One region of the Streptomyces anthophorae genome, then DNA from elsewhere that is predicted to be linked to it. Evidence: riboswitches for the same ligand, from Rfam matches in the RefSeq annotation. Region 1 holds a riboswitch; each other region holds the start of a gene.
What was found. Region 1 has a riboswitch for cobalamin ahead of ACNYS0_RS30770 (cobalamin biosynthesis protein). Riboswitches for the same ligand answer to the same signal wherever they lie in the genome.
Positions count from the first base shown of each region.

Region 2: it holds a riboswitch for cobalamin, as region 1 does, so the genes downstream of both, ACNYS0_RS40280 (ABC transporter substrate-binding protein) here and ACNYS0_RS30770 (cobalamin biosynthesis protein) in region 1, are expected to answer to the same signal.
Region 3: it holds a riboswitch for cobalamin, as region 1 does, so the genes downstream of both, ACNYS0_RS40295 ((2Fe-2S) ferredoxin domain-containing protein) here and ACNYS0_RS30770 (cobalamin biosynthesis protein) in region 1, are expected to answer to the same signal.
Region 4: it holds a riboswitch for cobalamin, as region 1 does, so the genes downstream of both, ACNYS0_RS14975 (ribonucleoside-diphosphate reductase subunit alpha) here and ACNYS0_RS30770 (cobalamin biosynthesis protein) in region 1, are expected to answer to the same signal.

Region 1 covers NZ_JBLWQQ010000001.1:6,780,407-6,787,987, reverse strand. Annotated here, with positions in the region: gene ACNYS0_RS30795 (alpha/beta hydrolase) at 1-30, opposite strand, end outside; gene ACNYS0_RS30790 (class II aldolase/adducin family protein) at 107-766, opposite strand; gene ACNYS0_RS30785 (lysozyme) at 944-1,693, shown strand; gene ACNYS0_RS30780 (inorganic phosphate transporter) at 1,898-3,172, shown strand; gene ACNYS0_RS30775 (hypothetical protein) at 3,188-3,409, shown strand; cobalamin riboswitch at 3,490-3,632, shown strand; gene ACNYS0_RS30770 (cobalamin biosynthesis protein) at 3,670-4,635, shown strand; gene ACNYS0_RS30765 (cobyric acid synthase) at 4,632-6,140, shown strand; gene ACNYS0_RS30760 (putative cobaltochelatase) at 6,265-7,581, shown strand, end outside.
Region 2 covers NZ_JBLWQQ010000001.1:8,822,487-8,830,067, forward strand. Annotated here, with positions in the region: gene ACNYS0_RS40255 (amidohydrolase) at 18-1,274, opposite strand; gene ACNYS0_RS40260 (alpha/beta fold hydrolase) at 1,373-2,200, shown strand; gene ACNYS0_RS40265 (haloacid dehalogenase type II) at 2,215-2,913, opposite strand; gene ACNYS0_RS40270 (ABC transporter ATP-binding protein) at 3,033-3,827, opposite strand; gene ACNYS0_RS40275 (FecCD family ABC transporter permease) at 3,824-4,933, opposite strand; gene ACNYS0_RS40280 (ABC transporter substrate-binding protein) at 4,930-5,982, opposite strand; cobalamin riboswitch at 6,013-6,152, opposite strand; gene ACNYS0_RS40285 (hypothetical protein) at 6,226-6,963, shown strand; gene ACNYS0_RS40290 (PepSY-associated TM helix domain-containing protein) at 7,138-7,581, shown strand, end outside.
Region 3 covers NZ_JBLWQQ010000001.1:8,830,177-8,837,757, forward strand. Annotated here, with positions in the region: gene ACNYS0_RS40290 (PepSY-associated TM helix domain-containing protein) at 1-875, shown strand, start outside; cobalamin riboswitch at 974-1,096, shown strand; gene ACNYS0_RS40295 ((2Fe-2S) ferredoxin domain-containing protein) at 1,158-1,547, shown strand; gene ACNYS0_RS40300 ((2Fe-2S)-binding protein) at 1,544-2,221, shown strand; gene ACNYS0_RS40305 (amidohydrolase family protein) at 2,341-3,531, shown strand; gene ACNYS0_RS40310 (hypothetical protein) at 3,550-3,735, opposite strand; gene ACNYS0_RS40315 (hypothetical protein) at 3,732-4,025, opposite strand; gene ACNYS0_RS40320 (haloacid dehalogenase type II) at 4,074-4,889, opposite strand; gene ACNYS0_RS40325 (LacI family DNA-binding transcriptional regulator) at 5,091-6,086, shown strand; gene ACNYS0_RS40330 (RpiB/LacA/LacB family sugar-phosphate isomerase) at 6,137-6,595, shown strand; gene ACNYS0_RS40335 (MFS transporter) at 6,730-7,581, shown strand, end outside.
Region 4 covers NZ_JBLWQQ010000001.1:3,370,638-3,378,218, reverse strand. Annotated here, with positions in the region: gene ACNYS0_RS14990 (helix-turn-helix domain-containing protein) at 1-148, opposite strand, end outside; gene ACNYS0_RS14985 (hypothetical protein) at 243-410, shown strand; gene ACNYS0_RS14980 (ribonucleotide-diphosphate reductase subunit beta) at 407-1,423, opposite strand; gene ACNYS0_RS14975 (ribonucleoside-diphosphate reductase subunit alpha) at 1,423-3,774, opposite strand; cobalamin riboswitch at 3,902-4,032, opposite strand; gene ACNYS0_RS14970 (GNAT family N-acetyltransferase) at 4,093-4,584, opposite strand; gene mctP (monocarboxylate uptake permease MctP) at 4,688-6,316, opposite strand; gene ACNYS0_RS14960 (DUF3311 domain-containing protein) at 6,313-6,576, opposite strand; gene ACNYS0_RS14955 (YbdD/YjiX family protein) at 6,703-6,906, opposite strand; gene ACNYS0_RS14950 (carbon starvation CstA family protein) at 6,875-7,581, opposite strand, start outside.

The DNA.
Region 1 (7,581 bases):
GGCAACGGCCGTCGCTTTGGCGGTGCGCACCCGTCCAGTGTCGGGGCCCGGGCCCGCCCCGGCCAGTGGGGCGACGGTCACGGGTGACGCGAACGGCGCGTACCGGTCAGCCGGCGCCCTGCTGCCCGTACCCGCCGAGCCGCTCCCCCACCTCCCGCAACTGCTCCCCGGTCAGCAATGAAGGGGTGCGGCCGGGGACGGAGTGGGCGGTGAGCCACAAGCGGCACATCCACTCCAGTTGGGCGGTGCGGTCGTAGGCGGCGGCGAGGGTGGCTCCGTATGTGAGGGCGCCGTGGTTCTGGAGCAGGCAGCCCGTGCGGTCGGCGAGCGCGCGCAGCATGTTCTCGGCCAACTCCCGCGTGCCGTACGTGGCGTAGGGGGCGACCCGGACGGGTCCGCCGAGCGCCGCCGTCATGTAGTGCACGGGCGGAAGCTCGGACACGAGGGTGGAGACCGCGGTGGCGTGCACGGCGTGGGTGTGCACGACGGCGCGGGCGTCGGTGTGCCGGTAGACGGCGAGGTGCATGGGCAGCTCGCTGGTCGGCTTCAGGGTGCCGGCCCGTCGCTCGCCGTCGAGGCCGACGGCGAGCAGATCGTCCGGGCCGAGCTCCTCGTACGGGACGCCGGTCGGGGTGACCAGCACGGTGTCGCCCACCCGCGCCGAGACGTTGCCCGAGGTCCCGACGACCAGGCCGTCGGCCACCGTCCGGCGGGCCGTCGTCACGAGGTCCTGCCATGCCGCGTCGAGTTCCCGGAGCTGTGTCATGGCGCGCATCCTGCCAGCCACTTGGCGGAGGCCGAGCCTCCGGAATACCCCATATGGGCATTGATCACCCTCAGGGGTTGTATGGCCGACCTTGACCGGGTAACTGATGATCTCTCGCTACTCTCTGGGAGTTCCCTGGGGATTTGTCATGCACGTCGTCACTTTCGGGGGGTATCCATGGCTCTCAGCCGCACCGCGTCCCCGCGTCGCCACCGCGTCGCCGCACTCACGTCCGTCGCCGCACTGACCATCGGCGGCACCCTGCTCGCGGAGCTGCCGGCCCAGGGCGCGGGCAAGCCGCGCGGGCACGACGTCTCGTCGCACCAGAAGAACGTGAACTGGCAGAAGGCCCGGAACCAGGGCGCCCGTTTCGTCTACGTCAAGGCGACCGAGTCGACCAACTACCGCAACCCCTACTTCTCCCGGCAGTACAAGGGCGCCCGGAACGCCGGCATCATCCGCGGCGCCTACCACTTCGCACTGCCGCACAAGTCCTCCGGTAGTGCGCAGGCCTCGTACTTCGTGCGCAACGGCGGGGCGTGGCGGCGCGACGGCTGGACGCTGCCGCCGGCGCTCGACATCGAGTACAACCCGTACGGCAAGGGCAAGCACCCCTGCTACGGGCTGCGGAAGTCGACGCTGGTGTCCTGGGTCAAGTCCTTCAGCGACCAGGTCGTGCGCAGCACGGGACGCCGTCCGGTCATCTACACCAACGCGCGATGGTGGAAGCAGTGCACCGGAAACAGCCGGGCCTTCGCCGGCAACCACGCGTTGTGGCTCGCCCGGTACGACCGGAGCGCGGGCGCACTACCGGCGGGCTGGGGCTACTGGACGTTCTGGCAGCACGCCGACAGCGGCCGCCTGCCAGGTGATCAGAATCTCTTCAACGGCTCGATGTCCCAGCTCAAGCGGTTCGCGCGGGGGTAGCCGAAAGGCCCGGCCGAAGGTCCCCGGAGCCCATGGTTCCGGGGCCGGAGGCGGCTCGAACCGGAACCCGGGGCGCCGCCTGCCGACAAGCGGAGCGACCGCCCTCCGGATCGGGTCACCGGGGCGCCCGGCCCAGTTCATCTTCCGTTCACTCGGGCTCTTTACGTTCCAAGAACCACTGACGTCCAACCGAAGCCTGGGTAAATGGAACACATCACGCTGCTCCTAGCGATCGTGATCGTTACCGCGCTGGTCTTTGATTTCACCAACGGTTTCCACGACACCGCCAACGCGATGGCCACGACCATCTCGACAGGCGCCCTCAAGCCGAAGACGGCGGTGGCCATGTCCGCCGTGCTGAACCTCGTCGGAGCGTTCCTCTCCGTCGAAGTGGCCAAGACGATCTCCGGCGGCATCATCAATGAGAACGGCCTCAAGACGGAGGTCATTTTCGCGGCGCTGGTAGGCGCCATCCTCTGGAATCTGCTGACCTGGCTGCTCGGCCTGCCGTCCAGCTCCTCGCACGCCCTGTTCGGTGGCCTCATCGGCGCCGCGGTCATGTCGATGGGCTGGTCCTCGGTCAACGGCGGCACCGTCGTCACCAAGGTGCTGCTGCCCGCGGTGGCCGCGCCGCTCGTCGCCGGCATCGCCTCGATGCTGGCCACCCGCCTCACGTACCGCATCAGCAAGAAGACGGACGAGAAGGCGACCGCCAAGGGCTACCGCGCCGGGCAGATCGCCTCCGCGGGCCTCGTCTCCCTCGCGCACGGCACGAACGACGCGCAGAAGACGATGGGCATCATCACCCTCGCTCTGATCACCGGCGGCGTCATCGCGCCGCACGCCGACCCGCCGCTGTGGGTCATCGTCTCGGCCGGTGTGGCCATCGCCCTCGGCACGTACCTGGGCGGCTGGCGCATCATCCGCACCATGGGCAAGGGCCTCACCGAGCTCGCCCCGCAGCAGGGCTTCGCCGCCCAGACCAGTGCGGCGACCGCGATCCTGGCCTCCTCGCACCTGGGCTTCTCGCTCTCCACCACGCAGGTCTGCTCCGGCGGCGTGATGGGCGCGGGCCTCGGCCGCAAGGGCGGCGTCGTCCGCTGGTCGACCGCCTCCCGGATGTTCATCGCGTGGGGTCTGACGCTGCCGGCCGCTGGCCTGGTGGGCGCGGGCGCCGAGTTCCTGACCAAGCAGGGCCCGTGGGGCATCGGTCTCACCGCGGCGCTGCTCGTGACCGGCTCGGCGATCATCTGGAAGCTGTCGCGCCGCAACTCCATCGACCACACCAACGTCACGGCCGACGAGCCGCACGCCGCCCCCGCGCAGGAGGCTCCGGGCGTCGTCACGACCGCGATCGCCTCGGTCACCCCGCCGCCGGCGGGCACGGTCGAACCGGCCGGGTCCGAGGCGAAGAGCACCGAGCGGCCGAAGGCCGGAGCGGTGAACGACCCCGCGCGCCCCGCCGGCGCCACGCTGTAAGGAAGCAGGACAGGTATGAAGATCGACTGGGCGGCCCTCGGCTCCGTCTTCGGTGTCTCGCTCGTGGTCACCGTGGCCCTCGTCGGCCTGTTCACCCTCGGCATCGTCGGCCTCTCCAAGCGGGAGTCCACGGCGCGCGAGGGCGGCTCGGCGGCGGTCGCGACGTCCGGCGCCTACGCCTGCTTCGCCCTGTGCGCGGCGGCCGTGGCCTACGGGATCTATCTGATCGTGGCCTGACAGGGCCCGATGACGCACGGATGGGGTGCGGGACGTGCGACGTCCCGCACCCCATCCGCGTACTGAACAGCAAGTTGACGTGCCAACTCGGCGCGTGGTGGACTTCCCCCGCCATATACGGCAGCAGTTGAGGAAGCCGGTGCGAATCCGGCGCGGTCCCGCCACTGTGAGCCCCCTTCTCCAAAGGGGCGAGCCAGGAACTCTCGCTGCCGGTCTCGTCGAACCAGGGCGTGGACACCCTGAGTGAGGACACCACCGCCATGTTCGCCCCGCGCGGCACTTGGCGGCACGAGCGCGTGTACGCGTGCGGTGCCGCCGCCGGAATCTTCGCCGACCTTCTGCTCGGCGATCCGCGCCGAGGGCACCCCGTCGCCGGATTCGGCCGCGCCGCCGCGGCCGTCGAGCGCGGGCTGTGGCGCGACCACCGCGGCGCGGGCGCCCTGCACACCGTGGTGTGTGCCGGAGGCGCCGCCGCTCTCGCCGCCGTCGCCTCCCGTGCCGTACGCCGCTCCCCCGCCGCCTCCGTCGCGCTGACGGCCGCCGCCACCTGGGCCGTCGTCGGCGGCACCTCGCTCGGCCGCGAGGCGCGCGGCGTGGGGTCCGCCCTGGAGGCCGGGGACGTGGAGCTTGCGCGGGAGCTGCTGCCCCGGCTGTGCGGCCGTGACCCGCAGGGACTCGACGCCGACGGGATCGCCCGCGGCGTCGTCGAGTCCGTCGCCGAGAACACCTCCGACGCCGTCGTGGGCGCGCTCGTGTGGGGCGCGATCGGCGGGGTGCCCGGCCTGGTCGCCTTCCGCGCGGTGAACACGCTCGACGCGATGGTCGGGCACAAGTCCGCGAAGTACCGGCGGTTCGGCTGGGCCTCGGCCCGCCTCGACGACGTGGCCGGCTGGCCGGGAGCGCGCCTGACCGGCGTCCTCGCGGTCCTCGCCGGTGGCAGGCCCCGGCAGGCGCTGGAGGCGTGGCGGGCGGACGCCGGGCGGCACCCGAGTCCGAACGCGGGCGTCGTCGAGTCCTCCTTCGCGGGGGCGCTCGGGGTGCGGCTCGGCGGGACGTTGGCGTACGGCGGCCGGGTCGAGCACCGGCCGGTGCTGAACGCGCCGGGGCGCGCGGTCGAGGTGCGTGATGTGGATCGGGCCGTGCGGCTGTCACGGCGGGTGTCTCTGTTGGCGTTGGGAGTCTGTGTGGGTGCGCGACTGGCTGTACGGGCGCGGGGGCGGCGATGACGGGCGGAGGGCTGCTCGTCGCGGGGACGACCTCCGACGCCGGGAAGAGTGTCGTCACCGCCGGGATCTGCCGGTGGCTGGTGCGCCAGGGCGTGAAGGTCGCGCCGTTCAAGGGGCAGAACATGTCCCTGAACTCGTTCGTCACCCGCGAGGGCGCCGAGATCGGGCGCGCGCAGGCCATGCAGGCGCAGGCCGCGCGGGTCGAGCCGAGCGCGCTCATGAACCCCGTCCTGCTCAAGCCGGGCAGCGACCGCAGCAGCCAGGTCGTCCTCATGGGCAAGCCCGTGGGCGAGCTGAGCGCGCGGGGCTACCACGGGGGGCGGCAGGCCTCGTTGATGGACACCGTCGTCGGGTGCCTGGAGGAGCTGCGGGCCACCCATGACGCCGTGATCTGCGAGGGCGCCGGATCGCCCGCCGAGATCAATCTTCGGCGCACCGACATCGTGAACATGGGGCTCGCGCGGGCCGCGCGGCTGCCGGTGCTCGTGGTGGGCGACATCGACCGGGGCGGGGTCTTCGCCTCGTTCTTCGGGACGACGGCGCTTCTCGCTCCCGAGGACCAGGAGCTGCTCGCCGGGTATCTCGTCAACAAGTTCCGGGGCGATGTGAGCCTGCTGGAACCCGGGCTCGACATGCTCAAGTCCCTTACGGGACGCGACACTTACGGCGTCCTGCCGTTCCAGCACGGCCTCGGCATCGACGAGGAGGACGGGCTCCGGGTGTCCCTGCGGGGCGCCGTTCGGGAGTCGCTCGTGGCGCCGCCCGTCGGCGAGGACGTGCTGCGGGTCGCCGTGTGCGCGGTGCCGCTGATGTCGAACTTCACCGATGTGGACGCGCTGGCCGCCGAGCCGGGTGTCGTCGTGCGGTTCGTGGACCGGGCCGAGGAGCTCGTCGACGCCGATCTCGTGGTGGTGCCGGGGACGCGTGGGACGGTGCGGGCGCTCGACTGGCTGCGCGAGCGAGGGCTCGCGGACGCCCTTGCGCGGCGGGCGGCCGAGGGCCGTCCCGTGCTCGGGATCTGCGGCGGGTTCCAGCTGCTCGGCGAGACCATCGAGGACGAGATCGAATCCCGGGCCGGGACCGTCGACGGGCTCGGACTGCTTCCCGTACGGGTGCGGTTCGAGGCGGAGAAGACCCTCGCGCGACCGGTCGGCGAGGCGCTCGGCGAGGACGTCGAGGGGTACGAGATCCATCACGGCGTCGCCGAGGTGCTGGGCGGGGAGGCCTTCCTCGACGGGTGCCGGGTCGGGGCCGTGTGGGGGACGCACTGGCACGGGTCGCTGGAGTCGGACGGGTTCCGGAGGGCGTTCCTGCGGGCTGTCTCCGATGCGGCGGGGCGGCGGTTCGTGCCGGCGCCGGACACGTCGTTCGAGGCGCTTCGGGAGGAGCAGCTCGATCGGCTCGGGGATCTGATCGAGCGGCATGCGGATACGGCGGCGCTCTGGCGGTTGATCGAGGGTGGGGCTCCGGGCGGGTTGCCGTTCGTGCCTCCCGGGCCGCCGTGATGGGAAGTCTCCCCCGCCGCCCCTTCCCGTCCCGTCCCCGGGAGCTGCGCCCCCGGACCCCCCTAAAGGATTGCGCAGTTCCCCGCGCCCCTAAAACGTTCCACTCACTGGAGGTTGACGGCTGATGGCCACCCCTTACCCGTTCTCCGCCGTCGTCGGGCAGGACGATCTGCGGCTCGCCCTGTTGCTCAATGCCGTGTCGCCCGCCGTTGGTGGTGTGCTCGTGCGCGGGGAGAAGGGGACCGCGAAGTCCACCGCCGTACGTGCCCTGTCCGCGCTCATGCCGGGCATCGACGTCGTCTCCGGATGCCGGTTCTCATGCGATCCGGCGGCGCCCGATCCGCAGTGCCCGGACGGGCCGCACGATGACGCTCCCGGCGGCCAACGGGACGCCCGTATGGTCGAGTTGCCGGTCGGCGCGTCCGAGGACCGGCTCGTGGGCGCGCTCGACATCGAGCGGGCGCTCTCCGAGGGCGTGAAGGCCTTCGAGCCGGGGCTGCTCGCCGACGCGCACCGCGGGATCCTGTACGTCGACGAGGTGAACCTGCTGCACGATCACCTCGTCGACCTGTTGCTCGACGCCGCCGCCATGGGTGCCTCGTACGTCGAGCGCGAGGGCGTCTCCGTACGGCACGCCGCGCGCTTCCTTCTCGTCGGGACGATGAACCCCGAAGAGGGCGAACTGCGGCCGCAGTTGCTCGACCGGTTCGGGCTGACCGTCGAGGTCGCGGCCTCGCGCGAACCGCAGCAGCGGGTGGAGGTCGTCAAGCGGCGGCTCGCCTACGACGACGACCCCGAGGGCTTCGTGGGCCGGTGGGCCGAGGACGAGGCCGAGGTACGGGCCCGGATCGTCGCCGCGCGCGAGCTGCTGCCCCACGTGCGGCTCGGCGACCGGGCGTTGACGCAGATCGCGGCGACGTGTGCGGCGTTCGAGGTGGACGGCATGCGCGCCGACATCGTGATGGCGCGCACGGCCACCGCGCTCGCCGCGTGGGCGGGGCGCGAGGACGTCCTGGCGGAGGACGTGCGGCAGGCGGCGCTGCTCGCGCTGCCGCACCGCAGGCGCCGGAACCCCTTCGACGCGCCGGGCCTCGACGAGGACAAGCTCGACGAGACCCTGGACGAGTTCGGTCCTGAGGAGGAGCCCGAGGGTCCGGAGGGCGACGACGACCCCGACGGTCCCGGCGGCGGCCCGGACGGCGGCGGTCCCGGTGGCGGTGTGCCGCCGCAGCAGGACGGCCCGCACGACGCCCCGCAGGAGACCGGGGACTCCCAGGGCCCGCAGGAGACGCAGGACGCCCCGGCCGGTGACGACCGGGAGGACTCCCCCGAGGAGCCCGCCGCCGCCCCCGCGTCCGGAGGCGCCGCCGCCGAGCAGAAGCCCGTGGCGGCCGGTGAGCCCTTTCGTACGAAGATGCTGAGCGTGCCCGGCCTCGGCGAG
Region 2 (7,581 bases), 2.0 Mb from region 1:
CTGCCAAGGCGCACATGTCACGGTGTGCCCAGCCAGGTGAGCGCCGCGACCGTGAGCGCCTCCACACCCGTGCTCAGCGTCGGCTCGATCTCCGGGGCGAAGTGCGGGGAGTGGTTGGCCGGCAGGTCGTCGAGCTTGCCGGCCCCCAGTGCGGCCAGGACGGTGTCGGTGTCGAGGCCGCCCCAGAACCAGAAGACGGTCGGCACCCCGATCGCATCGCCGAACACGCCCACGTCCTCACTGGCGTTGACCGGCGGCATGGGAATGATGCGCTGCTCTCCGAAGTGCCCGGCGAACGCGGCCAGCGTGGTGGCGGTGGCGTCCGGGTCGCTGACCAGGGCGGGAACGCTCCCGGTCCACGTCAGTTCGGGATCGCGCGTGGCACCGCCCGCCGCGGCCTCGGCGCGGACGACGCGTTCGGTCGCCGACCGCAGCAGGTCGCGGGTGGCGGCCGTCGTGGAGCGGATATTGATGCCCAGCTCGGCGTCGTCGGGAATGATGTTGTCCTTGGTGCCGGCCTGCATACGGCCCACCGTCACGACCGCCGTCTCGGACGGTGGCACCTCACGGGCGACGACACCTTGCAGCCGGGTCACCACATGGGCGGCCATCAGTACCGGGTCGATGGCGGCCTCGGGCCGTGAGCCGTGCCCGCCGCGACCGTGCAGGGTGACATCGAGGGAGTCCGATGCGGCCATCACCGGGCCGCTGCCGTGGCCGATGAACCCGGCGGGCAGCGGCCCCACATGCTGGCCCAGCACGACCTCCGGAGTGGGGAAGCGCTCGAACAGCCCGTCGTCCACCATGCCGCGGGCCCCGCACCCGAGTTCCTCCGCGGGCTGGAACACCAGCAGCAGCGTGCCCCGCCACTGCTCGCGCGCCCCGGCCAGCAGGGTCGCCGCCCCGACCAGGCAGGCCGCGTGCATGTCGTGCCCGCACGCGTGCATCACGGGCACGTCCTTGCCCTCGTGGTCCACCGCGCGGGCGACGCTGGCGTAGGGCAGCCCGGTCTTCTCCTCCACCGGCAGCGCGTCGAAGTCGGCGCGCAGCATGACGACAGGTCCTTCGCCGTTGCGCACCACACCGACCACGCCGGTCGTGCCGACACCTTCGACGACCTCGTCGACACCGGCGGCCCGCAGCCGCCGCGCGAGCAGGCCGGCCGACCGGGTCTCTTGGAGTGACAATTCCGGGTGCTCGTGAAGGTCCCGGTAGAGGTCGGCCAGGTCGTCCCGGATTCCGTCAAGGCCTGCGACAACAACCGTGTGTGTCATGATCCAACCTCTCTCCTGCGTATGGTCGGTTCAGTGTCACCCACGAGAGGCGCGAAATTGGGTGGCCCGGTTCCGGCGCGGCGTGCGAGGGTCCGGGCATGCCGAGCGAGTCCGAGTCACCCGAGTCCGTCCTCGGGCGTGTCACATCAGTCGAGTCCACCGACGGGACGGCCATCGCCTACCGTACGTTCGGCTCCGGCCCACCGGTGCTCATGGTTCCCCCGTCAGGCGGTGGGCTGCACTCCTGGCAGCCGGTGGCCGAACGCCTCGCCGACCGCTACGAGCTGTGGCTGCCCGCGCGCCGCGGCTACGCCCCGAGCGGGCCGGCCCGCTCGCCCAAGCGCTTCGCCGACGAGGTGGCGGATCTCGGGTCACTCATCGCCACGATCGGCCGCCCCGTGCACCTGGCCGGCATGTCCTACGGCGCGAACGTCGCCCTGCACGCGGCGGCGGCCGGTCTGCCGGTGCGCTCACTGGTGCTGTGGGAGCCGCCGCTGTACGCGGTGGGCGCCGAACTGGCCCCCGTACTGGAGGAGTTCAAGGAACTGACCGCGAAGGGCGACCGGCGGCGCGCCGACCGGCTGCTGGCGGAGAAGGTGGCCCGCGTCCCGGCGGCGCTCTTGGACCTGATGGATTCCGGTGAGCCCGGCGAGAGCGACCCCGAGGAGGCGCGGGGCTGGTGCCGCGACCTCGAATCGCTGATCGCCGACTCGGCGGACGTGGAGCGCTGGTCCGGCGTCACCGCCCCGACCCTGCTGATGCGGGGCGCCGACACCTGGGACCCGATGCCGTCGACCCTCGACCGCCTCGCGGCCGCGCTGCCCAAGGTCACGTACACGACGTTCCCCGGGCAGATGCATTTCGCGCCCTCACTCGTCCCCGACGCGGTGGCGGCGGAGATCGCCGACTTCTTGCCGCACGCCTGAGGCGACCCTCCCTTTCACGCCCCGATCCGCACTGCGAGGTCCGCCAGTCCGTCGACGTAGAAGTCGAACCGGTCGGAGGCGGCGGGCGGGTCGCCGACAGGTCGGGCGACATAGGCCGTACGCAGACCCACGGCCTGGGCCGCGCGCAGGTCCCAGGCGTGGGCGGCGACCATCAGGAGCCGCTCCGGCGGCCGTCCGGACACGTCGACGGCCAGCCGGTAGACCGCCGGGTCCGGCTTGTACGCCCGGGCGTCCTCGGCGGACAGGGCCTGGTGCCAGCGCAGCCCGGCGTGGGCGTTGAGGCCGAGCAGCGCCGTCCGGCTCGCGTTGGACAGCCCGATCAACGGGTACCGCTCGCCGAGCCGGGCCAGCCCCGCCACCGTGTCCGGCCACGGCGGAAGCCTGCGTCCCGCCAGGGCCAACTCCGTTACGGCGCCCGGATCCCCGACCCCCGCGGCATCGGCGACGAGCCGCGCGGCCTCCAGGTCGATGACGTCGCTTGCGGCGTAGGCCCGGCCATCGTCGAGTACGCGCTGCTGCTCACGCTCGACGTGCTGCTGCCACAGCGCGAGAAGCTTCTCGACGCTGAAGTCGTCCAGGTCCGGCACGAGTTGGCGAATTCCGGAGCGGATCCCGGCGGGCTCGTCGACGAGCGTGCCCAGCACGTCGAACACGAGGGCATCGATCTCTGGCACGGACGTGGGCTCGGTCATGAGATGTCTCCCGGAGGAAGCGGAGGTAGTGGAGGAGGCAGGGGATGCTGGCGGCCATTGATCCAACGCCATCGGCAGCCGCCCGGATTCCCGCATCGCACGGGCCGCCGTAGCGGAAGCTATGGGAAGCTCCCCTCCTCCTCCGGCAGATACGTCACCTGTGGCCGCCGCGTGCGCGGATGCACGGCGACCTCGGCGTTCACCTCGTAGACCTCGGAGAGGAGCCGCGGGGTGAGCACCTCCTCCGGTGGGCCCGACGCGACGACCGACCCTCCCCGCAGGACGTACAGGCGGTCGCAGTAGTGGGCCGCCAGGTTGAGGTCGTGGAGGGCGACCAGGACCGTCGCGGGCAGGCGGCGCAGGGCCGACAGGATCTCCAACTGGTGCCGGATGTCGAGGTGGTTGGTGGGCTCGTCGAGGACCAGGAGGGACGGTTGCTGGGCCAGGGCGCGGGCGATGAGCACGCGCTGGCGTTCGCCGCCGGAGAGGTGGGCGAAGGGCCGGTCGGCGAGGTCGGCGGCATCCACGGAGGTCAGCGACGCCTCGATCAGGGCGGCGTCCTCCGCCGTGTCGCCCGCCAGTAGCCGCTTGTGCGGGGCGCGGCCCATCGCGACCACCTCGCTCACCGTGAGTTCCACGTCGGCCCCCGCGTCCTGCACGGCGGCGGCCACCGTGCGGGCCAGTCGGCGCACCGGCAGCGACCACGCGTCGGCGCCGTCCACGCGCACCGTCCCCGCGTCCGGGCGCAGCACGCGGTAGACGGCCCGCAGCAGCGTGGACTTGCCGCTGCCGTTGGGGCCGACGAGGCCGATGGTCTCGCCCGGGCGGGCGGTCAGCGAGACCTCGTCGACCAGTCGTCGTGCGCCCGCCGTGAGCGTGAGGTTCTCGACATGGAGGTCGGCGGGCTTCGTCATCCGACACCTCCCGTGTTCCGGCGCCGCGCGTCCCGTCGCATCAGCCACAGGAAGAACGGGCCGCCGCACAGCGCCGTGAGCACACCGACCGGGATCTCCATCGGCGCGGCGACCGTGCGCGCCGCGATGTCCGCCCAGACGAGGAACACGGCACCGCCCAGGGAGGCCGTCGGCAGTACCCGCCGGTGGTCGCCGCCGACGAGCAGGCGCACGATGTGCGGCAGCATCAGGCCGACGAAGCCGATCGGCCCGGCCGCCGCGACCAGCACACCCGTGACGAGCGAGACCAGCACGAACATCCGGGCGCGGAAGCGGGCCACGTCCAGGCCCATCGTCGTGGCGGCCTCCTCGCCCGCCAGCAGCAGGTTCAGATTCGGCGCCTGCACCATGAGCACACCGATCCCGAGGAGCAGGCCGAGTCCCGGCAGCCACAGCGAGTTCCAGGACACCCCGCCCAGGCCGCCGAGCGTCCAGGCGAGGACCGTACGTGCCTCGTTGCCGCGATCCGTGGTCAGCAGCAGCAGGTTGAGCAGTGCGCTGAGGATCGACGCGACCGCCACACCCGACAGGATCAGGCGGCCGGACGTGATGCTGCCGCCGGTGCGCGCGGTGGCGTAGACGAGGACGAGGGCGCCGAGCGCGCCCGCGAACGCCGCCGCCGACAGGGACATCGCGCCGAACACACCGACCCCGAACACGAGGACCGCGACCGCGCCGAGCGAGGCACCGGACGAGACACCGAGGAGGTACGGCTCGGCGAGCGGATTGCGCACCAGGGCCTGCAAGGCCGTGCCGACGACCGCGAGTCCTGCGCCGGTCATGGCCCCGAGCAGGACACGTGGTGCCCGCACGTCGAGCACGATCGTCTCCCGCGCCCGCGACCAGTCCGCGGCCCCCCACCAGTCGGCGCCCAGCGCGTGCGTCACGATGCCCCACACCTGACCGGGCGGCACACGTACCGAGCCGATGGCGAGTCCGGCCGTGAGCGAGACGAGGAGCAGCGCGGCGAGCACGACCAGCGTGGCGGTGAGCCGTGCCCCCTGGCCGATGTGCCGCTCCCGCACCCCGGCCGACCTCTGCTTGTCGGCCACCGCGGGCGCCGTCACTTGAAGCTCTCCGGGTGCAGTCCGCGCGCAAGACCCTCCACCGCGTACGCCGACCGGACCCCGACCAGCGTCGCGGTCAACGGCAGCACCACGAACCGCTTGTGCTTGATGGCGGGTACGTCGGCGAGCGCGGGCTGCGCGAGGAGGTACCGCTTGTTCTGCTCGACGCTCTTGTCGCCCGCGTAGTCGTAGATCGCGATCACCTCGGGCTTGCGGTCGACGACCTGTTCCCACGAGACATCGCCGAACACATCGTCGAGATCGGCGAACACATTGCGGCCGCCCGCCCGGTGGATCAGCTGCGTGCCCAGTCCCTTGCCGCCCGCGGTGAAGGCGGACTTGTCGCCGCTGTCGTACACGAACACGGGGACGTCGGGCCTGTCCCGGACGGCGGCGCTCGCCTTCCCGACCCGTCGGCGCAGGTCGGAGACGAGCGCGTCGGCGCGGTCGGAGACCCCGAAGATCTTGCCGATGGTGCGTATCTCGGCGTAGGTGTCCCGCATGGTCACGTTCTTCTCGCCGCAGTACTCGCGATTGAGGTACGTGTCGATGCCCGCGTCGGCGAACGCCGTGCGCGAGCGGCCCTCCTTCTCGTCGAACGCGCTGGAGTAGCCGCCGTAGACGAAGTCGGGTTCGGCTTCGAGGACCTTTTCGAACGAGGGCGCCTTCGCGGCGAGCTCCGGCACCGACGCGTAGTCCTCGCGCAGTCTCGGCAGGACGGCGGAGTCGGGGAACGCCGTGCCGACCATGCGGTCCTTCAGGCCGAGGGAGAGCAGGAGTTCGGCGGGGTGCTGATGGATGCTCACCACGCGGGACGGGGGCCTGTCGTACGTCGTCGTGACGCCGCAGTTGTCGATGGTGACGGGGAAACCCTTGGCGGTCGACGACTGCCGGCCGGTGTCGCCCGCGTGGTCGGATCGGGACGGGCCGCAGCCCGCGGTGAGCAGCGTCGCCGACAGCGCGGCGAGGATGGCCGCGACACGCACGACGGGGCGTCGTCGTACACGGGAGAGGGGAAGGGCATGGGGACGGCAAGGACCGTCGTACACGTGAAGCCTCCTACGGAGTCCGCGCTCCTCGGAATGAGCCCGCGACGGGCCAGTGACCTGACTCCCGGGGCGCGGTGACGCGCGCTGCCCGGTCACAGTGGCGGGACCGTGCCGGATTCGCACCGGCTTCCTGTCTCCCGTCGCGGCGATGACCCCGCGATCCTACGCTGCCGTTACGGTGCGCATACCGGGTTGTGAACCTGCCGGTGCGCACGGGGGTGCGGATGCCAAGATGGGTCGGACATGACCACACGCCGGGACGCTCGCGCTGGACGGGCCGCGCTGTTCGCGGCCGTCTGCGTGCTGCTCACGGCGCTCGCGCACACGCTCATGTCCGGTGACACCGTGCCGTGGTGGGCATGGGCCGCCGGATTCGCGGCCACCGGTGGAGCGGTGTGTGTGACCGCAGGCCGTGAGCGCGGAGTCCTGCCGGTCGTGGGCCTGGCGGTGGCCGCGCAGGCGACGCTGCACCTCTTCTTCTCGTGGGCGCAGGTCATCGCGCACCCGGCCGCGCCGGGCGGTTCCGTCGCCGGGCAGTGGCTGGACCATGTGTTGTGCCGCGCGCCCATGGCGTCAATGGGGTCCATGAAGCCCGGGGGCGACATGCCCATGGGCTCCCTGCCGGCCGACGCGATGGGCGGCATGGACCCGACGGCCCCCGCGGGCGGCATGCACGACATGGCCCATGCCGGTCATGACATGGGCGGCATGTCTCCCACCGGCATGCTCCTGGCCCACCTGCTGGCCGCCGTGCTGAGCGGGCTCTGGCTGGCGTACGGCGAGCAGGCCGCGTTCCGCCTCGCGAGGTGCGTCGTCGGCCGGATCGTGGCTCCTCTGAGGCTCCTGTTCCGGATTCCGGCTCCGCCGCACCGCCCGCGTATCCACGTCCGCAGGACCCGGCGCGACCGCACGCCGCGCGAGCTGCTCCTCGCGGACCCCATCACCTCCAGGGGCCCACCCGCAGGGAACGCTGTCGCCTGACGACAGCCGGTTCACCCGAGGCTGCGCCGCACCCTCGGGCGCCGGCCGTGCGCACGCCCGGAGCGGGCCCGCGCGGCCGAGTCCCCTTGCAACGCACCGGATCCGGATGTGTCCAGGGCCGCCGCGGAGCGGCCCGCGCCCGGACTCCGTGCTGCCCGAACCTGGAGGACCACGTTGTCCCTCACCTCCGAGACGTCAGACACCTCTGACTCCCGCCCGGCAGAAGAAGGCCGGCACGCGCCGCCCGCCGACCGGTCGGCGTGGGCGTCACTTCGCCCGCTGGTGCTTCGACTGCACTTCTACGCCGGGGTGTTCGTCGCCCCGTTCCTGTTCGTCGCCGCGGTCACGGGCCTGCTCTACGCGGGCTCGTTCCAGGCCGAGAAGCTCGTGTACGCCCATGAGTTGAACGTCCCCGTGGGCACGTCCGAGCTGCCCATCGCCGAACAGGTCGCCGCCGCCCGCAAGGCCCATCCGGACGGAGACATCAGCGCCGTGCGGCCCTCGCCCGAGGCGGGCGCGACGACACGCGTCATGCTCTCCGGCGTCGCGGGCGTCGACGCCGACCACACGCTCGCGGTGTTCGTGGACCCGTACAACGGAGAGGTCCGCGGCGCCCTG
Region 3 (7,581 bases), 2.0 Mb from region 1:
GCTGGATGTGGGTGATCGCGGGCGGCGGCCTCGTCCTCTGGTTCGGTCGGCGCCGCTCCCGTCGGGCAATCCGCGGGACGACCGGCCGCAGGCGCACCCTGTCGCTGCACGGGTCGGTGGGTGTCTGGGCGGCGCTCGGACTCTTCTTCCTGTCGGCGACGGGCCTGACCTGGTCGACGTACGCGGGCGCGAGCATCACCGATCTGCGTGCCGCGCTCGGCCAGACCACACCGACGGTCTCCGCGTCCGCGGCCCCGGCCTCCGGTGGTGAACACGCAGGGCACGGCATGGGCGGATCGGGTGCCCCGGCAGGTGACGGCGGCGTCGGCCTGAACGCGGTGCTGGAGGCGGCCCGCGCCGAAGGCCTCTCGAACCCGGTGGAGATCGTCCCGCCCGCCGACACCTCCTCGGCGTACACCGTGCAGCAGATCCAGCGGAGTTGGCCGGAGAAGCAGGACGCCGTCGCGGTCGACCCGGCGAGCGGTCAGGTCACGGACGTGGTGCGGTTCGCCGATTATCCGGTGCTCGCCAAGCTGTCCCGCTGGGGCATCGACCTGCACACCGGCAACCTGTTCGGGCTCGTGAACCAGATCGCCCTCGCCGCTCTCGCCCTGGCGGTGGTGCTCCTCATCGTGTGGGGGTACCGGATGTGGTGGCAGCGCGGGCGCGGTTCCGCCTTCGGGCGGCCGGTTCCGCGCGGGGCCTGGCAGCAGGTGCCGCCGTACGTCGTGGTGCCGGCGATGGTGGTGATCGCCGTGCTGGGCTACTTCGTGCCGCTGCTCGGCCTGCCGCTCGCGGCGTTCATGCTCTGCGACATCGTGCTCGGCGAGATCGCGTACAGGCGGGGCAGGCGCACGGACGCGCCCGTCGCCTGATGTAGACCGGTGGGTGCCCCGCCCCTGGTGCCGGAGTTGCCGACATCAGGGGCGGGGCCGGATGGCATGATGGCCGGGAACACGGGCGACGGCGGCCCGAGGAAACCGGTGCGAATCCGGTGCGGTACCGCCACTGTGATCGGCGAGCGGATCCCGGGAGGCCACTGCCCCGCGAGGGCGGGAAGGCCGGGACGAGCACGGACCCGAGAGCCAGGAGACTCACGTCGTCGCCCCCTCGAAGCGATCCGGGGCGGAACTCCCCGGCCAGAGGGAGGATGCTCCATGCCCCGACGACGACGCGCCGAAGTGCCGGCACCCGCGGCGGGCCGGGCGGTTCCGTGCCGCCTGGTCGTGTGCCGCGACTGCTGCTGCGGCACCGTCAAGGTCAGCGGCGACCACGCGGCACAGACGGCGCGGTTGCGGGAGATCGCCCCGCTGCGGATCTCCGAGTGCCTCGACGTCTGCGAACAGGCCAACGTCATCGTCGTACAGCCCTCCGCCGCCGGGCGTGCGGCCGGAGCGCGGCCGGTGTGGCTCGGCCTGGTCAACGACCGTGACGCCACCGAGGACATCGCGGAGTGGGTGCGGGCCGGCGGACCGGGAGTGGCACCGTGCCCGGAGATCCTGGAGTTCTACGTGATCAAGCCGCCGCGCCGGGCCTCGATCTCATGACCGCGGTGCCGTCGGAACAGGTCGCCGGGGCGCTGGACGACGTGGCAGCACGGCTCGGCGGCTTCTTCGCCCTCGACACGACGCCGGCGAGACAACCGGCCGGCACACCGCTCGTGCTCGCCGGCCTCGCCGAACGCGCCCAGGCCGTCAACGACCACTACGACACCGCCGCCGAACCCCGTATCGGCGCCTCCATCGCCCACTTGGGCCTCGCGGCACGCCTGTGGTCACCGGTCCTCGCCTGCGCGCTCGTCCACGGGATCGTGCCGACCATGAGCACGGTGGAGTGGTCGGGGGAGGGCTCGGCCCTCCGCCTGCCCGGACCCGAGGGACACCGCGCACCGGAGCCCCCGGCACTCGCCGACGCGGTGTACGCGGAGGTCGACCAGGTGCTGGAGCAGGTCGAGAGCGGCCTCACCATCAAGGTGGCGCCGCGCCTGCTGGCGGGCAACTCCGCCTCGGCGCTCGTCGGATCGGCGGCGCAACTGCTGCGGATCCGGCCGGACCTGCGTCCCGAACTCACGGGTCTGACAGGCGAGTTGCTGGAGACGGGCAGGCTGCGGGGAACGGGCCGGATCACCGGCCCGGGGCCGACGTTCCGCCGCCGCAGCTGCTGTCTCTTCTACCGGGCCCCGAACGGCGGCAAGTGCGGAGACTGCTGTCTGGCGGGATGACGACGACACGGTGGGGGAGGGGGCCGAATTGGCGCGTACAACCAGGAACTGCCCGCTCTTTCTGATGTCCTGCATGGCGACAGCCGTCGTTCTTCGCATGCGAGAGAGAGCCGCGATTCATGTTGATCACCGCCGCGCGTGTCCTGGCCGGACCTGATCGTCACGTCGTCGCCGACGGGGCGGTCCTCGTACGCGAGGGCGTTCTCGCCGCCGTCGGCCCGCGCGAAGAGGTCGAGCGCCGGGCGCGGCCCGACGAGCCGCGGCTCGACTTCCCGGCCGGGACGGTCCTCCCGGGCCTGATCGACGCCCACGTGCACCTCTGCTTCGACGCGGGATCGGACCCCGTGTCCACGCTCCAGGAACAGGACGACGAGGCGCTGTTCACCGAGATGGCGGTCCGGGCACGGCAGCTATTGGCCGTCGGCGTCACGACGGCCCGCGACCTCGGCGACCGCAACGGCCTCGCGGTGCGACTCGCGCAGCACATCGCACAGGGTTCGGCTGCCGGACCGCGGGTGGCCTCCGCGACGACACCCGTCACTCCGCCCGGCGGTCACTGCTGGTTCCTCGGCGGCGAGGCCTGCGGCCCCGACGAGGTCCGTCGGCTGGTGCGGGGCAACGCCGAGTCCGGCGCCCGGGTCATCAAGGTGATGGCGACCGGTGGCGGGCTCACCAAGGGTGGGGCCGCGAGCTGGGAGTCCCAGTTCTCCGAGGAGGAGCTGGCGGCGCTCGTCGACGAGGCGCACCGCGCGGGACTGCCGGTCGCCGCGCACGCGCACGGCGCGGACGGCATCACCGCCGCGGTCGCGGCGGGCGTCGACACCATCGAGCACTGCACGTGGATGACGGCCGACGGATTCGAGGTCCGCGAGGACGTGCTCGATCAGATCGTCCAGCAGAACATCTACGTCTGCCCCACGGTCAGCCCGAACTGGCGGATGCTGCCGAAGTTCTTCGGCGCAGAACGCGCCGAGGCCATGTTCGACGTGATCCGACGGATGGCGGAGGCCGGGGCCCGGCTGATCGCGGGCACCGACGCGGGCGTCCAGCGCGCCGGGTTCGACGGCCTGCCCGCCGCCCTCACGTTCTACGAGCACCTGGGCCTGCCCAACGACCGCGTCCTCGGGATGGCGACGACGGAGGCCGCTCTCGCGCTGGGCCTCGACGAGACCACCGGCCAACTCACCCCCGGCTACAGCGCGGACGTCCTGGTGGTGGACGGCGACCCGCTCGCGGATCTGGGCGCGCTGCGGTCGGTCGAGACCGTGATCGCGGCGGGCAAGCGGTACGAGGCGGGTACCAACACGTAGGAGAGGAAGGGGAGTTGTTCAGCTCCCCGCGCACGGGTTCTCGCCCTCGGCCAGTGGCCGGGTGTCGGCCGCGAGACAGGAGGAGTACACGCGGGAGGGCGTGGGGTGCGGCTCCGGTTCCGATGTCGCGGCCATGGTGATGGTCAACCCGGCAGCGACAGCGACCAGCACGGCGAAGCCGACAAGCCACACGGCGCGCGTCACCAGTCACCGCCGAAGTGATCGCTGAGCGCATCGTGGCAATCGTCCTCATCGGCGCTCCACATGTGCGAGAAGGCCACCACTCCGTCCCGCTTCCCGTCCCCTTCGTCCTTGGCCAACTGCTTCTCGACGGAGGCGATCAGCTCGGCGCACCGGGCACTGACCGGCTCCTCGGGCTGCGGGTCGGGCTTCGAGGAGGTGTTCAACGCGCAGGTGGCGGCGAGCCCGGCCGCGCACACCCCCGCCCATGTGGCAATCCAGGCGCGACGCCCGGTCGGTATCGGTCTTGGCACCCCGGCATCCTACGAGCTGGCTCCGTGCGGTTGCCGTGGAACCGAAGTTCACCCCGCAGGCGGCGCGAGGTGCCGGTCCGCGGTCCAGGGCCGGTCACCCATGAGCGTCGCCAACTGGACCAGATCTCCCGCCACCAGGTCCCAGTCCCCGTCGGGTGCCAGGTCCTTCGCCTGCGCGGGCCCGTACTCGGTGGGCCGCGCGATGAACGCGGTCCGAAGGCCCGCGTCCCGAGCGGCCCGCAGGTCTTCGTTGTGTGCCGCGGCGAGCATGACCTGTTCCGGACGGAGCCCGAGGAACGAGGCCGCCCGCTCGTAGGCCTCTCGCTGCGGTTTGTACGCGCGGGTGACGTCGGAGGCGACGATCACGTCCCAGGGGAGGCCCGCGTGTTTGGCCAGGCGGGTCAGGAGCGCGAGGTTGCCGTTGGACAGTGCTCCGACCGTGACGCCGCGGGCGAGTTGCGCCAGGCCAGGTGCCGAATCCGGCCAGGCGGGCAGCCGGTGCCACGCCTCGTTGAGCCACCTCAGCCCGACCTCGTCGAAGGCGGCGGGGTCAACTCCGTGCTCGGCGAGCACGATCCGCAGGTTCTCCGCGTGGAGGACGTCGAGCGGGGTGAAGTCCCGTTCGCCGGTGCGTACGGGTTCCATCGCCGGCTGGTAGAGCTCCCGCCAGCGCATGGCGAACGCCGTCCCGTCGAGCGCCAGCCCGTGACGTGCGGCGAAGTCGTCGACGGCGGCCGCGACCCCGGTCCGCCAGTCGACGACCGTGCCGAAGGTGTCGAACAGCACGGCCTCGACCTGTCGGAGTTGCCCCTCCACTGGAATCGACCCTTCGTAGGCGGCGCGGACGGCCGCGCGCGGCGGCACGAAAGATCAGGATGCTCTCCGGGTGCGGGCACGGTAAAGGCACACGTCGCGCGAGTGGCGCGAACCGTGGCACCCCGACGGCCCCGCCCGCGAGCGGCGCCTCCGTCGAACCCTTGCCCGCGGACCGGCCCGTATGCAATCTTGAAGTCATCCACTTCATGGAAACGTTTCCATGAAATCCACGAGGAAGTGGAGCCACGGATGGCCACCATCAAGGACGTCGCCGCGCGCGCCGGAGTCGCGCTCGGGACGGCGTCGCGCGTGCTCAGCGGGAGCAGCCAGACCTCGGCCGACTCGCGGCGGCGGGTGCTCGCGGCCGCCGCCGAGTTGGGCTACGTCGCCAACGGGCCCGCCCGCGCGCTGCGCCGTGCACGGACCGACGTGCTGGGGCTGCTCGTCTCGGACATCCGCAACCCGTTCTTCTCCGAACTGGCGCACGCCGCCGAGCAGGAGGCCCGCCGGCACGGCTACACCGTGCTGCTGGCCAACGCCAACGAGGACGCCGACCAGGCCGACGCCTACCTCCAGACCTTCGCCTCGCAGCGCATCGACGGACTGCTGTTCGCGCCGCAGAGCACCGTCTCGCCGCAGCTCGCAGCCACCTTCGCCTCCGGCCTCCCGCTCGTCTTCCTCAACCGCACCATCGACGGCATCGACGCGCCGATGTACGGGACGGACAACGCCCAGGGCGTCGGGCAGGTGCTCGACTGGCTGCGGCGGCGCGGGCATCGCGACGTCGCCTTCGTCGGCGGCCCCGACACCATCTCCACCGGCGCCGAACGACGCGCCGCCTACCTCGCGGGCCGCGAGCGGCACGGCATCAGCACCGACGACGCACTCCTGGACGCCGGCGACTTCCTCGCCGAAGGGGCCGCCAAGGCGATGCACCGGATCCTCGACCGCGGCGTCCCGTTCACCGCCGTCTTCGGCGCGAACGGCCCGACCACGCTCGGCGCCGTACGTGCGCTGCGCGAGCGGCTCGGCACCGAACAGGCGGCCCGCATCGAGGTGGTGTCCGTCGACGACCTCGACTGGTTCGAGTTCGCCTCGCCGCCCGTCAGCGCGGTCCGTCAGGACGCCGCCGAGATCGGCCGGCTCGGCGTGCGCGGGGTCGTGGACCTCATCGCCGGGCGCGCGGCCACCGGTCAGCGCGTCCCCACGACCTTCGTCGACCGGTCGCCCAAGCCCCAACGGTGAGCGCCCGTACGGCAGTTGTGCACAAGGAATCCCGAAAGGCAGGACAACACATGAGGGTCGCCCTCGGCGCGGACCACGCCGGTTTCGCACTCAAGGACACCGTCCGGCAGGCCATCGAGGCGCTCGGCCACGAGGTCGTGGACTGCGGCACGCACGGCAGCGAACCCGTCGACTTCCCCGACATCACCCGTGACACCTGCGAGCCCGTGCTCTCCGGTGCCGCCGAACGCGCCGTGCTCGTGTGCGGCACCGGGCAGGGCGCCGTCATGGCGGCCAACAAGCTCCCCGGCATCCGCTGCGGCCTCGCCCACGAGCCGTACTCCGCCCACCAGTCCGTCGAGCACGACGACGCCAACGCCATCGCCATGGGTGCCTGGCTCGTCCCGCACGCGCTCGTGCCCGACATCGTCCGCGAGTTCCTGGACGCCACCTTCGACGACGACGCGGACACCCGCCGCCGCGTCGCGAAGCTCAATGCCCTCGACGACCTGACGACCACGACCGCCTGACACACCCACCCCGCTGCAACACCCTCTCCTTCTCCGCTCGCACCGACGCCCCTCCCTCCCCGCGCCCGCGCACACACCGCGCCGCGCGTCCCCTCGGCGTACCCGCACGTGCCCCGAACCCGCAGGAGATCCCCATGTCCACCCGCACCCCCGCCGGACAGCCGAGCGTGCTCGGCTCCAAGGACCGCGTCAAAACCGCCGTCGCCGCCGCCTTCGGCACCAGCGTCGAGAACTACGACTTCATCGCCTACGGCACCGCGTCCGCCCTCTACTTCGGCGCCGTCTTCTTCCCCGAAAGCGACCGCTTCGTCGGCACGCTGCTCTCTTTCGCCACGCTCGCGGTCGGCTTCGTCATGCGCCCGCTCGGTGGCGCCGTCGGCGGCTACTTCGCCGACAGGTTCGGCCGCAAGCCCGTCCTCGTCGCGGCGATGATCGTGATGGGTGCGGCCACCTTCCTCATCGGGGCGCTCCCCACGTACGGGCAGGTGGGCGCGCTCGCCCCGATCCTGCTGACCGTGATCCGCATGATCCAGGGCCTCGCGTTCGGCGCCGAATGGGGCGGGGCGATCACCATGGCGTACGAGCACGCGCCCTGGCACCGGCGCGGCATGTTCGCCGCGATACCCCAGTCGGGCAACCCGCTCGGCATCGCCCTGGCCAGTGGTGTGTTCGCCTGGAGCGCCACGCTGGAGGGGAGTTGGCAGTGGCGGACCCCGTTCCTGGTGAGTGCCGTCCTCGTGGTCGCCGCGCTGATCGTGCGTTCGCGGCTGTCCGAGTCCCCGGAGTTCCAGGAGGCCAAGGCCGGCGGCAGGACGGAGCGGAACCCGTTCCTGGCGACGCTCGCGGGGGACTGGCGGGGCATCCTGCGGGTCATCGCGCTGCGCGTCGTCGAGTCCTTCGCGTACTACTCCACCGCGACGTTCCTGCTCAGCTATATCACCGACCACCACCCCGACCTGCGGCCCGTCGCCCTGGGCGCGATCACC
Region 4 (7,581 bases), 3.4 Mb from region 1:
CGAGCGTGGGCCCCGCGGCGGAGACGGCCGCGAAGTCGTACACGGGAAGCCCGGCCTCGCTCCGGTCGAGGCCGAACACCTCGCACACGACGCCGAGTTCGAAGGGATGCACGCCGTCGAGCAGCACGACGGCCACGTTTTTCAGCATGCCTGCCAGTGTGCCGCAGGGCTGGCAGTAATTCGAGGGTCAGTGTCAGTCCTGCCACTGCCGCGTGCCGTCGAACCGGCGGACAGTAGAGGACATGAACACAGCACTGAACTACCTCGCCGTCCTCTTCGTCTTCCTCCTCCTGGCCGCCCCGTCCCTGTACGGCATGGCCCACGACCGCCGCATCGACCGGCAGCTCCGCGAGGCGCGCCGGGCCGCCGAACGCCCGTCGAGCCGCGCGGAGTTCACCGAGGCGGCCTAGAAGTCCTCGTCGAAGCCGACCGAGCCCTCGACCGCCACCTGGTACGCCGAGGGGCGACGCTCGAAGAAGTTGGTCAGCTCCTGGACGCCCTGGAGCTCCATGAAGGAGAACGGGTTCTCCGAGCCGTAGATCGGCGCGAAGCCGAGGCGCTGGAGGCGCTGGTCGGCGACGCACTCCAGGTACTGCCGCATCGAGTCGGTGTTCATGCCCGGCAGGCCCTCGCCGCACAGGTCGCGCCCGAACTGGAGCTCCGCCTCGACCGCTTCCCGCAGCATGTCGGTGACCTGCTGCTGGAGCGCGTCGTCGAAGAGCTCCGGCTCCTCCTTGCGGACGGTGTCCACGACGTCGAAGGCGAAGCTCATGTGCATCGTCTCGTCGCGGAACACCCAGTTGGTGCCGGTGGCCAGGCCGTGCAGGAGGCCGCGGCTGCGGAACCAGTAGACGTAGGCGAACGCCCCGTAGAAGAACAGGCCCTCGATGCACGCCGCGAAGCAGATGAGATTGAGGAGGAAGCGGCGGCGGTCCGCCTGCGTCTCCAGACGGTCCATCTCCTCGACCGAGTCCATCCACTTGAAGCAGAACTCCGCCTTCTCGCGGATGGAGGGGATGTTCTCCACCGCCGCGAACGCCGCCGTCCGGTCCTCCGGGTCGGGGAGGTAGGTGTCGAGCAGCGTCAAGTAGAACTGGACGTGCACGGCCTCCTCGAAGAGCTGGCGCGAGAGGTACAGGCGCGCCTCGGGGGAGTTGATGTGCTTGTAGAGGGTGAGGACCAGGTTGTTCGCGACGATCGAGTCGCCCGTCGCGAAGAACGCGACCAGGCGGCCGATCATGTGCTGCTCGCCCGGCGACAGCTTCGCGAGGTCGGCGACGTCCGAGTGGAGGTCGACCTCCTCCACCGTCCACGTGTTCTTGATGGCGTCGCGGTAGCGCTCGTAGAAGTCCGGGTAGCGCATGGGACGCAGGGTCAGTTCGAAGCCCGGGTCGAGCAGGTTCTTCTCGGCAGGGGTGGTCATTACTGGCAGGCCTCGCAGGACTCGGGGTTTTCCAGGGAGCAGGCGACGGCCTCGGGGTCGGCCGCCTGTACGGGGACGGTGCTGTTGCCCGCCGCCCGCGCGATGCGCGTCGCCGGACGCGAGCGCAGGTAGTACGTCGTCTTCAGGCCCGACTTCCAGGCGTACGCGTACATCGAGGAGAGCTTGCCGATGGTCGGCGTCTCCATGAAGAGGTTCAGGGACTGGGCCTGGTCGAGGAACGGGGTGCGGGCCGCCGCCATGTCGATGAGGCCGCGCTGCGGGATCTCCCACGCCGTGCGGTACAGGGCACGGACCTCGTCGGGGATCCAGGTGAAGCCCTGCACCGAGCCGTTGGACTCGCGCAGCGCCTCGCGGGTCTGCGCGTCCCACACGCCGAGCTTCTTCAGCTCGTCGATCAGGTACCCGTTGATCTGGAGGAACTCGCCGGACAGCGTCTCGCGCTTGAACAGGTTGGAGACCTGCGGCTCGATGCACTCGTAGACGCCGGCGATGGAGGCGATCGTGGCGGTGGGGGCGATGGCCAGGAGGAGGGAGTTGCGCATGCCGACCGACGCGATGCGTTCGCGCAGCGCCGCCCACCGCTCCGGCCACGTGAGCCGGACGTCGTAGTGGTCGGGGTGCAGCACGCCGCGCGCCGTGCGGGTCTTCTCCCAGGCGGGGAGGGGCCCGTTGCGCTCGGCGAGGTCGGCGGACGCCTCGTACGCGGCGAGCATGATGCGCTCCTGGATCCGCGTGGACAGGGCCTTCGCCTCGGCCGAGTCGAACGGCAGGCGCAGCTTGAAGAAGACGTCCTGGAGGCCCATCGCGCCCAGGCCCACCGGGCGCCAGCGGGCGTTGGAACGGCCCGCCTGGTCGGTCGGGTAGAAGTTGATGTCGACGACGCGGTCGAGGAACGTGACGGCCGTGCGGACCGTCTCGTCGAGGCGCTCCCAGTCGATGTCCCGGCCCTCGACGTCCACGAGGGCGCCGAGGTTCACGGACCCCAGGTTGCAGACGGCCGTCTCCCCGTCGTCCGTCACCTCCAGGATCTCCGTGCAGAGGTTGGAGGAGTGGACCGTGTGGCCGGGCTCCGCCGTCTGGTTGGCGGTGCGGTTGGCGGCGTCCTTGAAGGTCAGCCAGCCGTTGCCGGTCTGCGCGAGGGTGCGCATCATGCGGCCGTACAGATCGCGGGCCGGGATGGTCCGCTGGGCCTTCCCCTCGGCCTCGGCCCTGCGGTACGCGGCGTCGAACTCCTCGCCCCACAGGTCGACGAGCTCGGGCACGTCGGCCGGCGAGAACAGCGACCACGGCTGGTCCGCGTTGACCCGGCGCATGAACTCGTCCGGGATCCAGTGCGCGAGGTTCAGGTTGTGGGTGCGGCGCGCGTCCTCACCGGTGTTGTCGCGCAGCTCAAGGAACTCCTCGATGTCGGAGTGCCAGGTCTCCAGGTAGACCGCGGCGGCGCCCTTGCGGCGGCCGCCCTGGTTCACGGCGGCGACCGAGGCGTCCAGCGTCTTCAGGAACGGGACGATGCCGTTGGAGTGCCCGTTCGTGCCGCGGATCAGCGAGCCGCGGCTGCGGATGCGGGAGTACGAGAGGCCGATGCCGCCCGCGTGCTTCGAGAGGCGGGCGACCTGGTGGTACCGGTCGTAGATCGAGTCGAGCTCGTCCAGCGGGGAGTCGAGCAGGTAGCAGCTCGACATCTGGGGGTGCCGGGTGCCGGAGTTGAAGAGTGTGGGGGAGGAGGGCAGGTAGTCGAGGCGGCTCATCAGGCCGTAGAGAGCCTCCACCTCCTGAAGCGCGCGCAGGGAGTCGTCCTCCGCCAGACCCGCCGCCACGCGCAGCATGAAGTGCTGCGGGGTCTCGATGACGTGCCGGGTGATGGGGTGGCGCAGCAGGTACCGGCTGTGCAGGGTGCGCAGGCCGAAGTAGCCGAAGCGGTCGTCGCCCGCGAGGTCGATGAGCGCGTCGAGGCGCGCCGCGTGCACCCGTACGAACTCGGCCGTGCGGTCCGCGATCAGGCCCTCGCGGTGGCCGACCGCGACCGATTCGGTGAAGGACGTGACGCCCTGCGAGGCGGCCTCGGCGGCGACGGCACGGGCGAGCAGCCGGGCGGCGAGCCGGGAGTAGGCCGGGTCCTCGGAGATCAGCCCGGCCGCGGCCTCGGTGGCGAGATCGCGCAGCTCGGCCTCATCGGCCCGCGCCGAGCGGCCGCGCAGCGCGGCGGCCGCGATCCGGCCGGGGTCGGCGTCGGGGAGGTCGGCGGTCAGCTCGGTCAGGGTGCGCAGCAGGGCTGCACCCGGACCGTCCTCGGGGGTGGCTGAGACCGGTTCGGCGGGCGCGATGGTCACGTGGAGGCTCTCCCTCGCTCGGCTCGGGGCCTGCGGGGAGGAGGTGGCAGCGCGGGCGCGCGAAGGCGGGCCCTCGTCCACCGGCCCTTTCCGCGAGGCCCGGACGTCGTCGACGCCCGGGCCGGACGGCTCGGGCGTGCCGTCGACAGGTCATCGGACTCGCGCGGGCGCTTTTGTACGCCTACGCACACCGTTGCGGGACAGTTCCGGATTCGCACCGGATTCCCCTGCGGTGACAGCGAGAGCGAGCATACATGTTGTGCCGGGCTTTCGCGTCAGCCCCATATGTTGTGTCGGCCCGGTTCGGGAGTGGACCGGCTAGAGCTTCAACTCGTACGCCCGCAGCGTCACTTCCGGGATCGGGTCCCAGTCGCGCTCCGGGGTCCGGGTGAAGCCGAGGCGTTCGTAGAGCCGGTGCGAGGCCGTCGCCACGGGCTGCGTGCACAGCACCACGGCCTTCTTCCCGGCCGCCCGCGCCCGCTCGATCACGGCCTTCACGAGAGCCTCCCCGACGCCCTTGCCCCGCGCCTCGACCGCCACCGCGAGCATCCGGAACTCGGCCTCGCCGGGGCGCGAGACCTCCGCGTACGGGTGGTCGTGCGTGGGGACGTACGTGACGGCGCCGAGAATCCGGCCCTCCGGGCCCTCGGCGACGAGGACCTCGGCCTGCTGCGCGCGCTTCTCGACGTCGCGCAGCTCGGCGGCGTACCAGTCGTTCTCGCCGTCCGCGAGGAGCCCGCTGCCGAGATAGGCGCGGGCAATCAACTCGCCGAGGGCGGCGTACTCTTCGGGGCGCACAGTTCTGATCACGTCGTCATGGTTACGTGACGTGCGGCGGTGGTCGCAATGCTTTCCCGAAAATGCCTCGGGCCCCTCCATCAGGGAGGGGCCCGAGAGGTGTCCGTACGGGTGACTAGTGGCCGGAGCCCGCGCCGACCTTCGGCAGGTCGACCTGGACGCCCTTGTCGCCCGCGTCGGCCGTGTAGTCCTCGGGGGCCGTCTCGTCGACGCCGTCGGGGGCGTTGAACGCCTTGAGGACGAAGGTCAGGACGACGGTGACGACGACGTTGAGGACGAACGCCGTCATGCCGATGTAGCCGATCTGGCCGATGCCGGGGATCTCCGCCGACGAGCCGCCGAAGTGCTTCTGCGTCGGCGACGCGACACCGTACGCGGCGAGCGTGCCGTACACCATGCCGACGGCCCAGCCGGCGAGCAGCGCCCAGCGGTGGAACCAGCGCGTGAACAGGCCGCCGACCAGCGCCGGGAACGTCTGGAGGATCCAGATGCCGCCGAGCAGCTGGAAGTTGATCGCGACGGTCTTGTCCATGGTCAGGACGAAGGCCAGCGCGCCCACCTTCACGAGCAGCGACACCAGCTTGGAGACCTTGGTCTCCTGCGCGGCCGTCGCGTCCGGCTTGATGAAGTCCTTGTAGATGTTGCGCGTGAACAGGTTCGCCGCGGCGATGGACATGATGGCCGCGGGGACCAGCGCGCCGATGCCGATGGCGGCGAACGCGACGCCCGTGAACCAGTCGGGGAACATGTCCTCGAAGAGCTGCGGGATCGCCAACTGCCCGTTCTGCACCTTGATCCCGGCCGCGATGGCCATGAAGCCGAGCAGCGCGAGCAGGCCGAGCATCAGCGAGTACAGCGGCAGGATCGTGGTGTTGCGGCGGATCACGTTGCGGCTCTTGGAGGACAGCGTCGCCGTGATCGAGTGCGGGTACATGAACAGCGCCAGGGCGGAGCCGAGCGCGAGCGTCGCGTACGTCCACGTGCCCGAGGAGCCCGGCGCGAGTCCCGCGACGGGTTTGCCCGCCGCCTCGTTCGCGGCGTCGAACTTGTCGCCCGCCGCCGAGAAGATGTGCTCGAAGCCGCCCAGCTTGATCGGGATGTAGATGATGGCGACCGCGATCACGAGGTAGATCAGTCCGTCCTTGACGAACGCGATCAGGGCGGGCGCCCGCAGGCCGGAGGAGTACGTGTACGCGGCCAGCACGCCGAAGGCGAGCAGCAGCGGCAGGTCCTTGATGAACCAGTTGGTGTTCTCGCCGCCGCCGACGCCCATCACGTCCAGGACGGCCTGGATGCCGACCAGTTGGAGCGCGATGTACGGCATCGTGGCGAGGATGCCGGTGATCGCGACCGCGAGCGAGAGCCCCTTGGAGCCGAAGCGGCCGCGCACGAAGTCGGAGGTCGTCACGTAGCCGTGCTTGTGCGAGACCGACCACAGGCGCGGCAGGAAGGTGAAGATCAGCGGGTACACGAGGATCGTGTAGGGCACCGCGAAGAAGCCGGCGGCGCCGGCCGCGTAGATCGCCGCGGGGACGGCGACGAAGGTGTACGCGGTGTAGAGGTCGCCGCCGAGCAGGAACCAGGTGATCCAGGTGCCGAACGAGCGGCCGCCGAGGCCCCATTCGTCCAGCGAAGCCTCGTTCTCGGCCTTCCGCCAGCGCGCGGCGAGGAAGCCCATGACCGTGACGGCCACGAAGAAGAAGATGAAGACGGTGAGCGCGACACCGTTGACGCCGCCGTTCACGCGCCCGTCCCTTCGGAAGTGACCTTACGGGCGCGCTGGTCGCGCTGCCACAGCTTGTACGCGATCATCGTGAGCGCGGTCGAGATGAGCACCCAGAGCATCTGGTACCAGTAGAAGAACGGGATGCCGATGAGGGTCGGTTCGACCTTGGCGTACGAGCTGACCCAGAGCATCGCGACGAACGGTGCGACCAGACAGAGTGCAATGATCACGCGGACCGGCGTGACCACCGGTTGTTTCACTTCAGGCGCATCGGACATTCGCGGTTCCGTTCCCCTCGCTGATCAGAGATCCCACTTATCTCATGCTTAACGTGCGGGAAATCTAAGCGAGAGTCTTGATCTATGGAACCCCCGTCCGGATAACGGACGTGCCCAAAGGCCCGTTCAGCAGCAGCGGAACCCCTGCCGGGGATCCGCTTCCTGCCGGTCCGTCCGCATGCGCTCGAAGTCGCGCCGGGACGGCACGGGCGCACCGGGGTGGGTCTCCCCGACGTGCGCCACGTACCGCTCGTACGCGCTCTCGTCCGTCAACTCCCGGACGAACCACCGCACATACCTAGCCACCCGTAGCACTGCCGACGCCGGCATCGCGCGCCTCCGCCTTCTCTTCCTGCGTGGGGACGAGCCCGGCCGGTGCCACCAGCGTGGACTCGACGTACGGCGCCTCGCTCAGCTTGGACGACTGCGGGTTCCGTACGTGCTTCACGCATACCCGCAGCGCGTCGAGAACCACCACGACGATGAGGAGCGCGAGCGCGGCCGAAAGGACGCCGTCCACCGTGGAGTTGGTCACCACGGTGTGCATGTCGTCCATGGTCTTCGCGGGCGGCAGCACCTTCCCGGCGTCGATGGCGTCCTGGTAGTTCGAGCGCTGCTGGAAGAAGCCGACGCGCGGATCGGACGAGAACACCTTCTGCCAGCTGGCGGTCAGCGTCACGACGGTGTCCCAGATCAGCGGAACCCCGGTGATCCAGGCCCACTTGAGCCGCCCCGACTTCACGAGCAGGGTCGTGCAGACGGCGAGGGCGACCGCGGCGAGGAGCTGGTTGGAGATACCGAAGATCGGGAAGAGCTGGTTGATCCCGCCGAGCGGCTCGTGCACGCCGACCCACAGGAAGTAGCCCCACAGACCGACGACGACGGCGCTGGTGAGGAGGAGGCCCGGCTTCCAGCTGATGTTCCTGAAGGGCTTGTAGACGTTGCCGAGCATGTCCTGGAGCATGAAGCGGCCCACGCGGGTGCCCGCGTCGAGCGCGGTCAGGA